DNA from 2 places in the Clostridium aromativorans genome. Region 2 is predicted to be linked to the other one. Evidence: riboswitches for the same ligand, from Rfam matches in the RefSeq annotation. Region 2 holds a riboswitch; the other holds the start of a gene.
What was found. Region 2 has a riboswitch for S-adenosylmethionine ahead of LN736_RS10030 (DUF2325 domain-containing protein). Riboswitches for the same ligand answer to the same signal wherever they lie in the genome.

Region 1 (6,689 bases), on a different contig from region 2:
AGGCACAAACAGGTACGGGAAAAACCTTGGCCTTTGGAGCACCAATGCTGAGTAAAATTGATTGCAATAGTAAAAACATTTCATCTATAATAATCACGCCTACTCGAGAGCTTGCCATTCAAGTAAATGACGAACTATCCAGAATTGCCAAATTTAGAAAAATATCACTGCTTCCAATATACGGCGGTCAGCCCATAGAGAGGCAAATTAAAGCCTTGAAAAGAGGCATAGATGTAGTAGTAGGCACACCTGGGAGAATATTAGACCACCTACATAGAAATACCCTGGATTTAAGCAGTATACAATTTCTGATAATAGATGAGGCAGATGAAATGCTGGATATGGGTTTTATAGATGATATAGAAGATATAATCAAAGCCTGCAATTCAAATAGACAGACACTGCTCTTTTCCGCTACCATGCCAAATCAGATAAGAAAATTAGCCTCAAAATACATGAAAAGCGATACAAAATATATAGAAATAGCTAAAAACACGTTAACTGTTGAAAAAACAAAACAGTATTACTATGAAATAAAAAACAAAGATAGGTTCGAATCTCTATGTAGAATTTTAGATGTAGATGAACCCTCCAGTGCTATCATATTTTGCAGAACTAAACGCGGCGTAGATGAATTAGTAGAAGGCCTCCAGTCAAGAGGATACAATGTAGAAGGTATGCACGGAGACATGGGGCAAAATCAGAGGTTGAACACACTTAGAAAATTCAAAGATTCCTCCCTGGACTTTTTAGTTGCCACTGACGTAGCTGCCAGGGGAATAGATGTTGAAAATGTATCCCATGTAATAAATTATGATCTTCCCCAGGACACCGAATCCTACGTACACAGAATAGGAAGGACTGGAAGAGCCAATAAAGAGGGAATTGCCTATTCTCTGGTAACTCCCAAAGAATATATGCTGTTAAAGCAGATAGAAAAATTCACTAAAAGCAAAATAAAGAGAAAAGAAATTCCTACAGTAGATGATATATTTGAAGCTAAATATAAAAATATAGAAAAAAAGATAAGAGATGTTATATCGGAAAACAATTATAAAAATTTTGTTCCAGTAGCAATGGAATTGGATGAAGAATACAATTTGGTGGATGTGGCTGCTGCCCTTATGAAGATAATTTTCGAAAAGGAATTGAGTTTTAATTATAAGGAGAATTCCATAAACATAGAAGAGGAAAATATGAGATTATTTTTTTCCATAGGAAGAATGGATAATATAACTCCAAGAAAGCTGTTGAAATTCATAGCTGAAACCTCTTCAGTGGAGGCCTATGAAATAGGAGATATAGACATACTAAACAAATTTACCTTTATAAGCGTTCCCGAAAGAGTTGGAAACATCATACTTAAAAAATCCAATGGTAAAAAGCTTCAAGGCAGAAGAGTTTCTGTAGAACTGGCAAAAAATAAAAAATCCCATCGTTAAATTAATTTGTCCTATAAGAGCCATGTGAAACCCTGTAAATATCATGAAATATATCCCTATGGTTTCTTTTAGGACTTTTATCCAATATTGACAACAACAACATCAAAAATAGAATTTTAACTCAAAATGTATAAAATAAGTTGGAGGAACCCATATGAATAAATTAAATTTTAAAGGCAGTGCAATGTTAAACCCAACTCCAGTGGTCCTTGTGGTTTCCAAAAGCATATCCAATAAATTAAATATTTTTACAGTGGGATGGGTAAGCACTGTATGTACTAAAAAACCCATTGTCGCCATGGGAATAAGACCTGAAAGGCTTTCTCATAAATACATTAAAGAAAGTGGACAATGTTCTATAAATCTTCCTACAAAAGATATGACTACAATTGTAGATTATTGTGGAGTTGTTTCTGGAAAAAAGGAAGATAAAATCAAACATTTTAATCTTAAACTTAACAAAGGCATATCCATCTCCACTCCATCTCTTGAAAGATCTCCAGTAGCCCTGGAGTGCAAATTGCTGTCAATTACACCTCTTGGAACTCACGATCTATTTTTGCTGGAAATTTCAAACGTAAAAGTGGATAAAAATCTGCTTGATTTAAACAATAAAATACATTTCGAAAAAGCGAACCTTATCTGTTACAGCCATGGAGAATACTACAGCCTAAATTCAAAACCTCTTGGCCACTTTGGATATTCAATCAAGAGAAGAAATAAAGCCCCAAGATAAGGGCTTTTATTTGATCATTTACAGTATTAACTAGCTCTCACAAACATCTATCCACTGTCCATTTACCAAATTGCCAATTACCTCTGGTTTTATTTTAAGGGCAAACTCTTTAGATCCAGCAGCAGGGTATACATATTCAAAATCCCTTATAGATTTATCCAAATATACTTTAATAGGGTTTTTCAATCCAAAAGGACACAGTCCTCCCACAGGATGACCTGTATCTTCCAGCACCTCATCATGACTCAGCATTTTAGCCTTAGTTTTAAAAAACTTTTTGTATTTTTTATTACTAACTCTTAAATCCCCTCTCATAACTATTAATATATCATCATCTTTAACTTTAAATGCCAACGTCTTTGCTATATATTTTGGCTCCGTATGTATGGTTTCTGCAGCCTGCTGAACAGTAGCACCACTATCAGGAAGTTTGAATACTGGATTTTCCATTCCCCTATCTAAAAAATAATTAACTACACTTTCTACACTCATCTTCAATTCCTCCAATTTTTTATCAAATAATTCTTAAGTTCAAGAAATGACATCCATGATTATACATTGTAAACTGTGAATCAAGAAAAGATAGCCTTCAGATAAAAAATCTCCTTATAGATAAGCTATAAGGAGATTTACATACTCATATATCTTATCTTCCAGGTATCACCTGCTGGAATTAGCACCTTAAAATATAATTTTAGGTTGCCGGACATCATGGGGCCAGTCCCTCAGTCTCTCGCGATAAGAATTTTAATATTAATTTTAAATACAGGATACCAGACTATCATTTGTTTGTCAACTCATGTTTTTGTAAAAAAATATTTCGCTAGATAAAATATCCAGCGAAATATTTATAAAATCTTTTCTATTTCCACATCATAATTTCCATCTGGAGATGCAACCGTCGCCCTTTCCCCCACTTTCATCCTAAATAAGGCTTTACCCAGAGGTGATTCTATACTTATTTTCATCTTTTTCACATCTGATTCTACTGAACTTACAAGAGTAACCTGTTCAACTTCATCTATATCACAAAATTTTACTTCTGCCGTTTTATTTATATCGAACACATCTTCATCCTGTGAACTCTCTATTATTACAGCATTTTTAAGTTGACTTTCCAGTTCCTGTATTCTAGTTTCAGTCATAGATTGATCATCTTTAGCTGCACTGTAATCGGCATTTTCGCTAAGATCCCCCTGTGCACGAGCAGATTTCAAGGCAGCTTTTATTTCCACCCTTTTAACCGTCTTTAAATATTCCAATTCCTGTTCAAGTTTTTTTTTGCCTGATTCTGTCAAAATTACATCTTGCATAAATAATTCACCTACTATTCTAAATTTTCCATAATGTAATCAAAAAACCAGCTATTTTTCATGGATTCGCTGTTTTTTTACGTGCTCATTTGCCTTACTATTTTATTATAATATTACTAATTAAATAATACAACCCAAGTTCCAGACAGTCTAGTAAAATTCAGGCCAGCCTTTTATAGATGATTCTTAAAATCAACATAATTATACCTATCAGTATCAATATTGAAAACATGTTGACACAATAATATTTACCATTATATAATATATTTAGTAAGGCATTTAAAAGACATACACACAATTATATTTGCAATTTTTGTATGTATGAGAGCATATGAATCTGAGAGAGTATTTACTTAGATTTTTATATGCTTTTTTTAATGAATAAATTTACAGTCAAGTGTATACAAGGAGGGAGGTTATTTATTATGAAAAATATAAAAGATATTTTTTTCATGTTGATTGGAACATTTCTTGTAGCTTTCGGTACCTATTTCTTTTTAGCTCCAAATCACATTGCCGCCGGTGGCACAAGCGGTATTGCCATAATTATAAACACATTGTTTCCAAATCTTCCTATTGGTCTGTTGATGATGGGAATGGAAGTTATATTATTCACTTTAGGAATTATAATAATTGGCCCTATATTCGGCGGGAAAACCGTATTCTGCAGCTTCTCCATATCTGCACTGATATTTTTCTTAGAAAAAATATATCCACATATAAAGCCATTTAGCAGTGATATTCTAGTTCAGCTTATATTTGGCATATTGATATGTGGAATGGGCATGGGTATAATATTTAATCTAGGCGCTTCAACTGGAGGTACGGATATAATCGCAAAAATAATAAACAAATATACAAAAATAAGCATAGGCAAATCCGTGCTGATAGCTGATATAACCGTAACTATAGCTGCAACTATAGTACTCGGGGTAAACAAAGGTCTTTATGCCATACTGGGGGTAATATTAAATTCTACAATAATAGACAGGGTTATAGTAAGTCTAAATTCCTATAAGCAGGTTGCTATAATAAGTAATCACGGGAGGAATATACAAAATTTTATTATAAAGGAACTTGAGAGAAGCGCCACCATCTATTATGCCAAAGGCGCCTATAAAGATGATAAAAAGGAAGTCATAATTACCATTTTAAATAGAAAACAATTTTTAAAATTGAAAAATTATATAAGACTTTTAGATAATAAAGCTTTCATCACTGTAAATGACATAAATGAGGTATTAGGAGAAGGATTTAGCAATATAGTGTAGAAGATATCCGAAAGGTAACTAGATTACTTTTCGGGTATCTTCTACATATTAATCTAGTGACAATATATCTTCCACTTTTTTGTAAGGTACGTGATATCCAAAAAACTCAGGTCCAAAAATTTCAAGTCCCCTTTTACTTCTCCATTGCTCAAAAGCCTTTAGAGAAAACACCGTAACTTCCATACCCACTTTTGCATAGGGATTCAAAAGTGGCATATTTTTATCATTGTCCACTACATTTATTGAATCTGGAACCGTTACAAACACTTTTCCATTTTTCCAGGAAATTATATTTTCATTTTGAAACCAAATTCTTAAGTTTTGATTTTGATATTTTCCATTACCTTCAATATATATATTTCCAAAAGTAAATCCGGATTTATCTTCCCAACAAACCTTACTGACTTTTCCTTGAAACATGATGAATCCATCAAATTTTTCCACAATATCATAGGCAAAGTTTATATTTTTATTCCTAGCGATTCTGGCGATTTTGCCTACTTCCAGGCACATTGTAACAGTATTTTTGATAAGGGTATTTTTAATTACCTTCCATCTTGCAACATGATCTACCACCCCAACATGATTAAAGCTAGCAACAGCCGCTGCCCTGGCAAGGGCTTCTGCTCTTTCGTCACTTTCAACTTCTGTAAATATCATGGAATCTCCAAGCTTGTCTGCTACACCCATTGGAGTTATAGGTATCCCATTTAAATTATAAGTTGAGTGTTGAAGGCAGGGAACACTTCTTCCCGCAGGATCCGCATCTATTATGGGCTTTCCGGTTCTAGCTGCCACGTCCAGTGCAGATGCCATATTGCCGCCGCCGAGCTCCGTTGTAACTACTCCATATAAGTCCTCTCCCAAATATTCTTCTATTGCATTGACAGCAGCCATTTCTGCAGTATATTTTATTTTGTACATATTTTTATATTTTTCTACCTGATCCTCAGAAAGAGGGCTTATAGAACCACATCCATATGGAGTTCCTACCAGGACCTCATCTTCTATTTCACTTAAACCTGCGAGATAAAATTGATATCCTTCATTAAAAGAACCTTCTACCAATTTTATTCCATTTTCAAGACTTCCTCCTCCACCTGTGCCAACTATTGCAGCTCCAAGCAATATATCTCTCAAGTCCTGCATACTCAGCCTCTTCATAATTAAAGTCCACCTTCCTCCATATCATTTTTTAAATATTTCATCTACATATTTAACAAGATCAGGATGTATAATCCTACCATTGTCCATTATTTTTACGTTATCCATCCATATAGAAGAATTAAGACATATTCCATCACAATGGGATACAGCATTTTGTCCAAAAGGAGGTGCCTCACTTTTGCTCACATATCCTATTCCCCATTCAACAGCACCCCAGACCCTCTCATCCTCTACTATATTCCCGGTAAGCATTGCTCCTGGTCCAAATCCATACGCTATATGGGCAAGCTTATACATACTGGGATCCTTCAATGATTTCAGCCATTCCTTAAATTCATCAGCTTGATGACCCCCTTCTATCTTAACGATGGTACTGTTCTCAATTTTCATCCTTATGGGTTCTTTTAAAAGCCCGCAAGGCGGAACAAGAGATCCGTCAAACACCAGCACACCGTTTATTGTGCCAAATCTAGGAATCACGTTTATCTGCCCCGGCATCATGAACATTCCAGGCTCATAAGCTTCTCCAGCATCACAAGCTACTACATGTGTGGGATCTAGTTGAAATTCAAGGTGAGTTCCAAGAGGCGTTTCAGCTGTCATAGCTGCGGCAGATCTATTCATCTCTGCTACTTTTCTCAAAAACTTCGCAAGTACTCTTATATTCACTTTTCCTATATTTCTTATCATAATATCCGGATTCATTCCCACAAGATTTATATATCTTAATTTTTTGTTGTTTTTAAATGCCACCTCAAAG
Region 2 (6,689 bases):
TCGGACGGGGTTTTTGATATTACTTTAATTTTTTTTCATATTTTTCAACCATTTTTTTAACCATCTGACCACCTACTGAAAAATTATTTACTGCGTTAGGATCTCTGTTCTTTTCAGCAAGCTCCCTGGCCGCTTCTATTTTTAATCTCTCCATGCCAATTCTAGCTTCGGGAACCAATATCTTATTTCTTCTGGACATAAAATTATCATCTCCTCTACAATAGTTTGTACATTTCAATGAAATATATAATAGAAATTTACCCTAGTTCAACTTGTTTTTAGAATAAAATTTTAGGGCTTTTCCTATAAATTTTGATGCACCGCTTCCATATCTTTTATCTGTTGCTTTTATAAATTCAGGACTTGATAAATAAAAATCTGCCATATACCCAAAATAATTTTCTCCTTCATCTACTTTCAAAGCTTCATTTATTTGCCTGGTTTCATTTGCTATTTCAAAAACAATTTGTTGAATCTCTCTTGAAAAAGGATCTCTACTTAAATCAGATACAAGCTTTTTATATAATGTATCTATTTTAGGCAAATTATTTTCAGAATAAATTTTCAAAGCTTTTCCTATAAATTTAGACGCACCGCTTCCATATTTCTTATCAACTTCTTCTATCCATTTAGGAAATACCAAATAAATTTGCACCATACTGTGCCAGTAATAATCTCCCATATCAGCTTTAAAAACTTCATAATCCTTTTTAACTGTATTAGTTATTTCTTCAGCAATCCGTTGAATTTCCCACGAAGAAGGATCTTTACTTAAATCAGATACAAGTTTTTTATATAGTTCTTTTAATTTAGGATTCCCGTCATAAAGACAATCTTTCTTAAACTCATCAATCTGTTCTGCTTTAGTTAAAGCATCACTATTTAAATTTTTCTTTAAAGCTTCAGTGAATTTTTTTATACTTCCATACTGCTTTATAGCGTCTTTAGCAATTTCACTTTCCTTAGTTTTAACTTTTTCAATAAATTCATCAAATTTATCTATGCTTCCCCACTGCCTAATTACTTTAGTCTTATTTTCTGTTTTAAATTCTTCTAACACATTATAATATTCGGTCATATCAAATTCCTTAAAACTCATCGTGCTTTCTCCCTTCAACGTTTTATTTATAAGTCCAATTAATTCGTTTAATCTATTGCGTTTCAAAACAAGCAGTTTTTTCTGATTTTTTAGTGCCTCCATTTTATCAAAGCTTGGTTCTGTCATGATTTTTTTTACTTCCTTTAAAGGTAATTCAAGCTCCTTAAAAAATAAGATCTGCTGTAAAGCTTCAAGAGCCCTGTCATCATAAAGCCTGTAACCTGCCTCTGTAATTTTACTTGGTTTTAACAATCCTATCTCATCATAGTAATGCAGTGCGCGCACACTTATTCCCGTCAAATCTGAAACCTGTTTTACTGTTCTCATTTCCACACCTCAAAATCTGATTTTAGAACTATCACTATTGTCTAATACTCTGCCGGCTGTAATCTTTGTTGATATAAATAATCTCTACATATATATTGCACTATGACGCGGAGTCAGAGTCAATACTTTTTGAAAAAATTCAATTTTAAAAGGTTCTGACTTATTTTCAATATTTATTTGCATTATCAATCATATTGTAGTATAATAAAGCTCATATAACTTAATAAGGTTCTCTTATCAAGAGCGGTGGAGGGACTGGCCCTTTGAAACCCGACAACCGGCATCAATTTTTAGATGTATCGGTGTCAATTCCTGCAAAGTGAATTAAACTGTTTTAAGTCACTTTGAAAGATAAGAAAAATACTAATTCTATAACCTGCTATCAAAAGCTATTTTTCTTATAAAAGGAAAATAGCTTTTTTATATTACAAAATAAAAATTGGAGGTATGTCTGATGGGGATTTTAGTGGTAGGCGGAGACAGAATTGAAAAAATAAAAAACAAATTGAGGGAAAACGGATTTAATAAAATAGTACATGTTACGGGGAGAAAAAAAGGAGACAGAAAAATAAAAATTCCATCAAATACGGATATAGTTGTGGTTCTTATAGACTACATAGGGCATAATATGGCTGAAATAGTAAAACAACAATCAAAACGAAATAATATCACAGTAATGTTCTGCAAACATTCCTGGTCCAGCATAAACAAGAACATAAATACTTACATGAAAAAGACATCATAGCAATAACTATTCCGAAATATTTGTTTCTTTCACCATTTATCTATCTGGCCACAATCTACATTCTCTCCGTAAGCCACCATGGGGCCACCCCTGATAATAGACAAACTGACAACCTGATAGAGCAGAATTCCATCTGCTTCAGCAACACATATTTCCAGTACATTTCCAAAATAATCCTTAATCCAGCCTAATATTTCTCCTTTTTTCAAGGTATCTCCTGCCCTTTTTGTCGGATACCAGCATCCCGTGTGTGATGCATTTTTGTAAATTACATTTTCTACATCTACAGGTTTATAGATTTTCCCAGAGATCTTTCCCTCCAGAATTTTAAGATAACGCAGCACATTTCTAACATCTTCTTTTCCCAATTCCACTTCTTCTTTTGACCAGACACCTGTACATCCTCTCTCAATCAAAATACTCGGAATACCACAGGAGCCTGCATAATTATAGGAACCCCCGCTGCCATGTGGAGAACGTACCAAACAGGGAACATCCACCACTTCTGCCATGGCCTTTGATTTTTCAACAACTTCCGCTGCAGCTGCTCCCACATAATATACATAAGGCATTAACTCTTCATAATATGTACGCAGCCTATACATTATTTATCAAATAAGTGACAAGCCACTAAATGACTTTTTCCTATTACTTTTAATTCAGGCTTTTCTTTCAAACATACATCACTGCATCTTTCACACCTGGAGCTGAAACTGCATCCTGGAGGTAGACAATAAGGACTTGGCGGCTCATCTTTAATTATTTCTATTCTGCTGTTATCAGCTTTTTTAACAGACAGCACGGATGACAGCAGGGCTTTTGTATAAGGATGGCATGCACTTGAAATGAGTTTACAGCTGTCAATAATTTCAACAATTTTTCCAAGATACATAACCACAACCCTATGACTTATATTTTTTACCACTGCCAGATCATGACAGATAAAAATATAGGACAATTTTTCTTTCCTCTGCAGATCCTCGAGGAGAGAAAGAACCTGCTTTTGTACGGAAACATCCAGGGCTGAAGTGACTTCATCACATACTATAATTTCAGGTTTTAAGGATACCGCCCTTGCTATTGCCACTCTCTGCCGCTGTCCTCCGCTCAGCTGATGGGGATATCTATCTGCAAAATTTTCACTCATGCCAACTGCTTCAAGAAGCTCTGCCGCTTTTTTACGGGCACTGTGCTTATCTATGAGTTTAAAATTCAAAAGAGGCTCAGCTATAGTTTCCCGGACCTTCATCCGGGGATTGAAGGTTTCAGAGATATCTTGAAATATCATCTGAATTTTCCTCCTGTTCTGCCTCAATTTTTCTCCTCTTAAATTGGTAATATCCTGATTTCTGAAAATAATTTTTCCGGAAGTAGGTTCTTCAAGATGAACTATCATATCTGCCAGGGTGCTTTTACCGCAGCCGCTTTCTCCAACCAGACCCAGGCACTCCCCTTCATACAGCTTCAGGCTCACATCATTCACTGCAGTCAGTCTTCTTTTATCCTCCATTTGAAATTGTTTTGTAAGATTTTCAATCTCCAGTATAGGCTGCTTCTTTTCCTCCAAAATCACATCCCTCCAATTCAGGTACCGCCGATAATAATTCCATAGTATACTTGTTCCTGGGATTATTTATCACCTGATCCTTAGTTCCCCACTCCACCAGCCTTCCTTCCTGCATTACTCCTATTTTATCGCACATATAGGCTGCCACTCCCAGGTTATGGGTAACCAGCACTATGCTTGTATTAAAATTCTTTCTGAGTTCAACCATCTGCTTCACAACCTGGGCCTGAACAGTTACATCCAAAGCGCTGGTAGGTTCATCTGCCAGAAGAAGTTCAGGTTTCATAACCATGGCCATGGCTATGGCAACCCTCTGTTTCATACCGCCGCTCAGCTGAAAGGGATATGAATTCATTACAGCAGCTGCATCTGCCATGTCCATTTTTTTTATCATGAAACCAGCTTTATCAAAAGCCTCTTTTTTTGAAATATGAAAATGACTCCTTATAGTTTCTACAAATTGATTCCCTACTTTTTTTACAGGAGTCAAAAATCCGCCTGAATCCTGAAATATCACTGCCATCCTGTTTCCCCGTATTTCTCTCCATTTTTTTTCAGAATAATTGAGAATATCTTCATTTTCAAAAATTATATTTCCCGAGGAAACAGCTGCTCCTGCAGGCAAAAGTCCAAGTACGGCCCTTATAATCGTGGATTTTCCGCTTCCGCTTTCGCCTACAATTCCAACTATTTCTTTATTTTTAACTGTCATGCTTACATTTTCAACTGCAGGTGCCTGTTCTCCGTATTTTATAGATATATTTTTTATATCCAGTACACTTTTAGCTATCATTTTATATCCACACTGCTGTTAAGCAGATAATAATCAACAGGATACATTGTCAGCCCGCTCACGTCACTTTTACTTACCAGATTGAGCATTGGCGTAACTAAAAATATATCGGAATTATCCTCCAGCAATTTTTTCTGTACATCTATGGCAATAGAATTTCTTTTTTGAGTATCTTTTTCATTTTTTAGCTTGTCAATAAGAGAATCAACTTCAGGATCACTGTATTTACCATAATTTTCACTTCCTCCGGTCTTGAAATACAATTCCAGAAAAGACTGAGGATCTCCCGATGTTGCAGTATTCACACTATACAAACAGAGATCGAAGCTGCCGCTTTTAAGCACATTGGCCACTGATTCATAGGACTGCAGTTTAACAGCTATGCCGATTTCCTTAAGCTCAGACTGCATTGCCTGTGCAATTACCGGAAGCTCGGAACGGCTTGTGTAAAATGCCAGGTTCAATTCCAGCTTTTTCCCGTTTTTTTCTCTTATGCCGTCTCCGTCAGTATCCGTATATCCTGCATCATTTAAAAGTTTGGCTGCCCCTTCCTTGTCATATTTATATGCCGTAAGTTTTTTTTCTCCAAAGGGCAGGGATTTAGGGAAAGGTCCAACTGCAGCTTCAGCAGTGCCTTTTAAAACATCCTGGGCATAGGATTCTCTATTCACTCCCAGAGCTATGGCTTTGCGGACTGCAGGATCCTTCAAAAATTCATTGTTCAGATTTTCATAGGACATTATTATTCTCAGGCTGGTAATCTTATCTGTATTGTATTCGGACTTGTCGGCAAATAAGGATATGTTGTCGCTTGAAATACTCTGTGCCGCATCAATTTCTCCCGACTGAAGCGCCATTGCCCGGGTATTGGCATCTTTGATGTACTTGAAAGCTGCTCCGTCTATTTTGGCTTCATCTCCCCAATAGTTTTTGTTCTTTTCCACCACCACTTTTGAATCTGGAACATAGGATTTAACTTTAAAAGGTCCTGTACACACGGGGGCTTTGGTAAATGTATCCTTTGAAGCACCGGTATTTACTATTATGGCAACCGGATCTGCAATGTTTCCCAAAAATGCCTCATAGGGAGTTTTTGTTTTTATACTAACATATTGTCCATCTTCTGTTATAGAGTCTATAGGTAATATTGACTCTGCTCTTGGATTTAACTTCAGGGACCTTTCCAGAGAAGCCTTTACAGTTTTACCGTTGACAGGTGTACCATCTTGAAACTTAGCTCCATCTTTAATATGAAACTTCCAGGTTAAATCATTCACTCTTTTCCATGAATCGGCAAGCAGTGGTTCTATTTTCATATTTTTATCAAGCTTCACCAGTGTCTCTCCTACACCATACATGGAAACAAACCAGCCGTTGAATCCTTCTGCCGGATCCAGAGTGCTGGGAAACTGATTTACTCCAAATACAATATTTTTTGATTGTCCATTGTCATTTTTTTCAGCAGTACTCTCACTTTTACACCCTATAAAACCTGCACATAAAAAAATCATTGAAAGTATAACTGCTAGATATTTTTTTATTTTCATTTTCACCAAGTCCTCCTCAATATTATTTTTTAGGATCCAGTATGTCTCTCATACTATCTCCCAGTAAATTAAATATCATGACGGTTATAAATATGGCAATGCCCGGATATATCATAAGCTCTGGTGAGGTCTGCATATAATTTCTGCCTTCACTGAGCATATAACCCCACTCTGGAGTAGGCGGCTGCGGACCCAGTCCCAAAAATGACAGGGACGATATTTCAAGCATCATAGTGCCTATATCCATAGTGGCCATTACCACAAGAGATGGTATTATATTGGGCGCTACATATTTCAAGATCAGTTGATATTCTCTGGCACCCCCCATTTTTGCCAATTTAACATACTCCTTTTCTTTTACAGCCATGACCAGGCTCCGGCTCACCCTGGCATATTTTACCCAATTTACTGCAATCAAAGCTATAACTGTATTAATAGAACTAGGTCCAAGCACTCCTGCAATGGCAATGGCAAAAATAATTCCAGGAAAAGCGAGAAAAACATCGGAAAATCTCATTATAATATTATCGGCCAGTCCTCCAAAATACCCCGCTGCTGTTCCCACCGCCGTGCCAATTATAAATACGGATACAACAAGGCTGAAAGTCATC

Region 1: linked by a shared signal. The riboswitch ahead of LN736_RS00510 (YbaK/EbsC family protein) and the one ahead of LN736_RS10030 (DUF2325 domain-containing protein) in region 2 are both predicted to bind S-adenosylmethionine.

Annotation. Positions count from the first base shown of each region.
Region 1 is NZ_JAJJPB010000001.1:108,527-115,215, forward strand. It holds gene LN736_RS00500 (DEAD/DEAH box helicase) at 1-1,442, shown strand, start outside; gene LN736_RS00505 (flavin reductase family protein) at 1,597-2,178, shown strand; gene LN736_RS00510 (YbaK/EbsC family protein) at 2,209-2,670, opposite strand; SAM riboswitch class I at 2,822-2,923, opposite strand; gene greA (transcription elongation factor GreA) at 3,027-3,491, opposite strand; gene LN736_RS00520 (YitT family protein) at 3,917-4,762, shown strand; gene LN736_RS00525 (DUF917 domain-containing protein) at 4,811-5,926, opposite strand; gene LN736_RS00530 (M29 family metallopeptidase) at 5,951-6,689, opposite strand, start outside.
Region 2 is NZ_JAJJPB010000011.1:64,337-71,025, reverse strand. It holds gene LN736_RS10040 (alpha/beta-type small acid-soluble spore protein) at 20-199, opposite strand; gene LN736_RS10035 (MerR family transcriptional regulator) at 263-1,426, opposite strand; SAM riboswitch class I at 1,658-1,784, shown strand; gene LN736_RS10030 (DUF2325 domain-containing protein) at 1,881-2,171, shown strand; gene LN736_RS10025 (succinylglutamate desuccinylase/aspartoacylase family protein) at 2,201-2,743, opposite strand; gene LN736_RS10020 (ABC transporter ATP-binding protein) at 2,776-3,744, opposite strand; gene LN736_RS10015 (ABC transporter ATP-binding protein) at 3,704-4,531, opposite strand; gene LN736_RS10010 (ABC transporter substrate-binding protein) at 4,528-6,078, opposite strand; gene nikC (nickel transporter permease) at 6,101-6,689, opposite strand, start outside.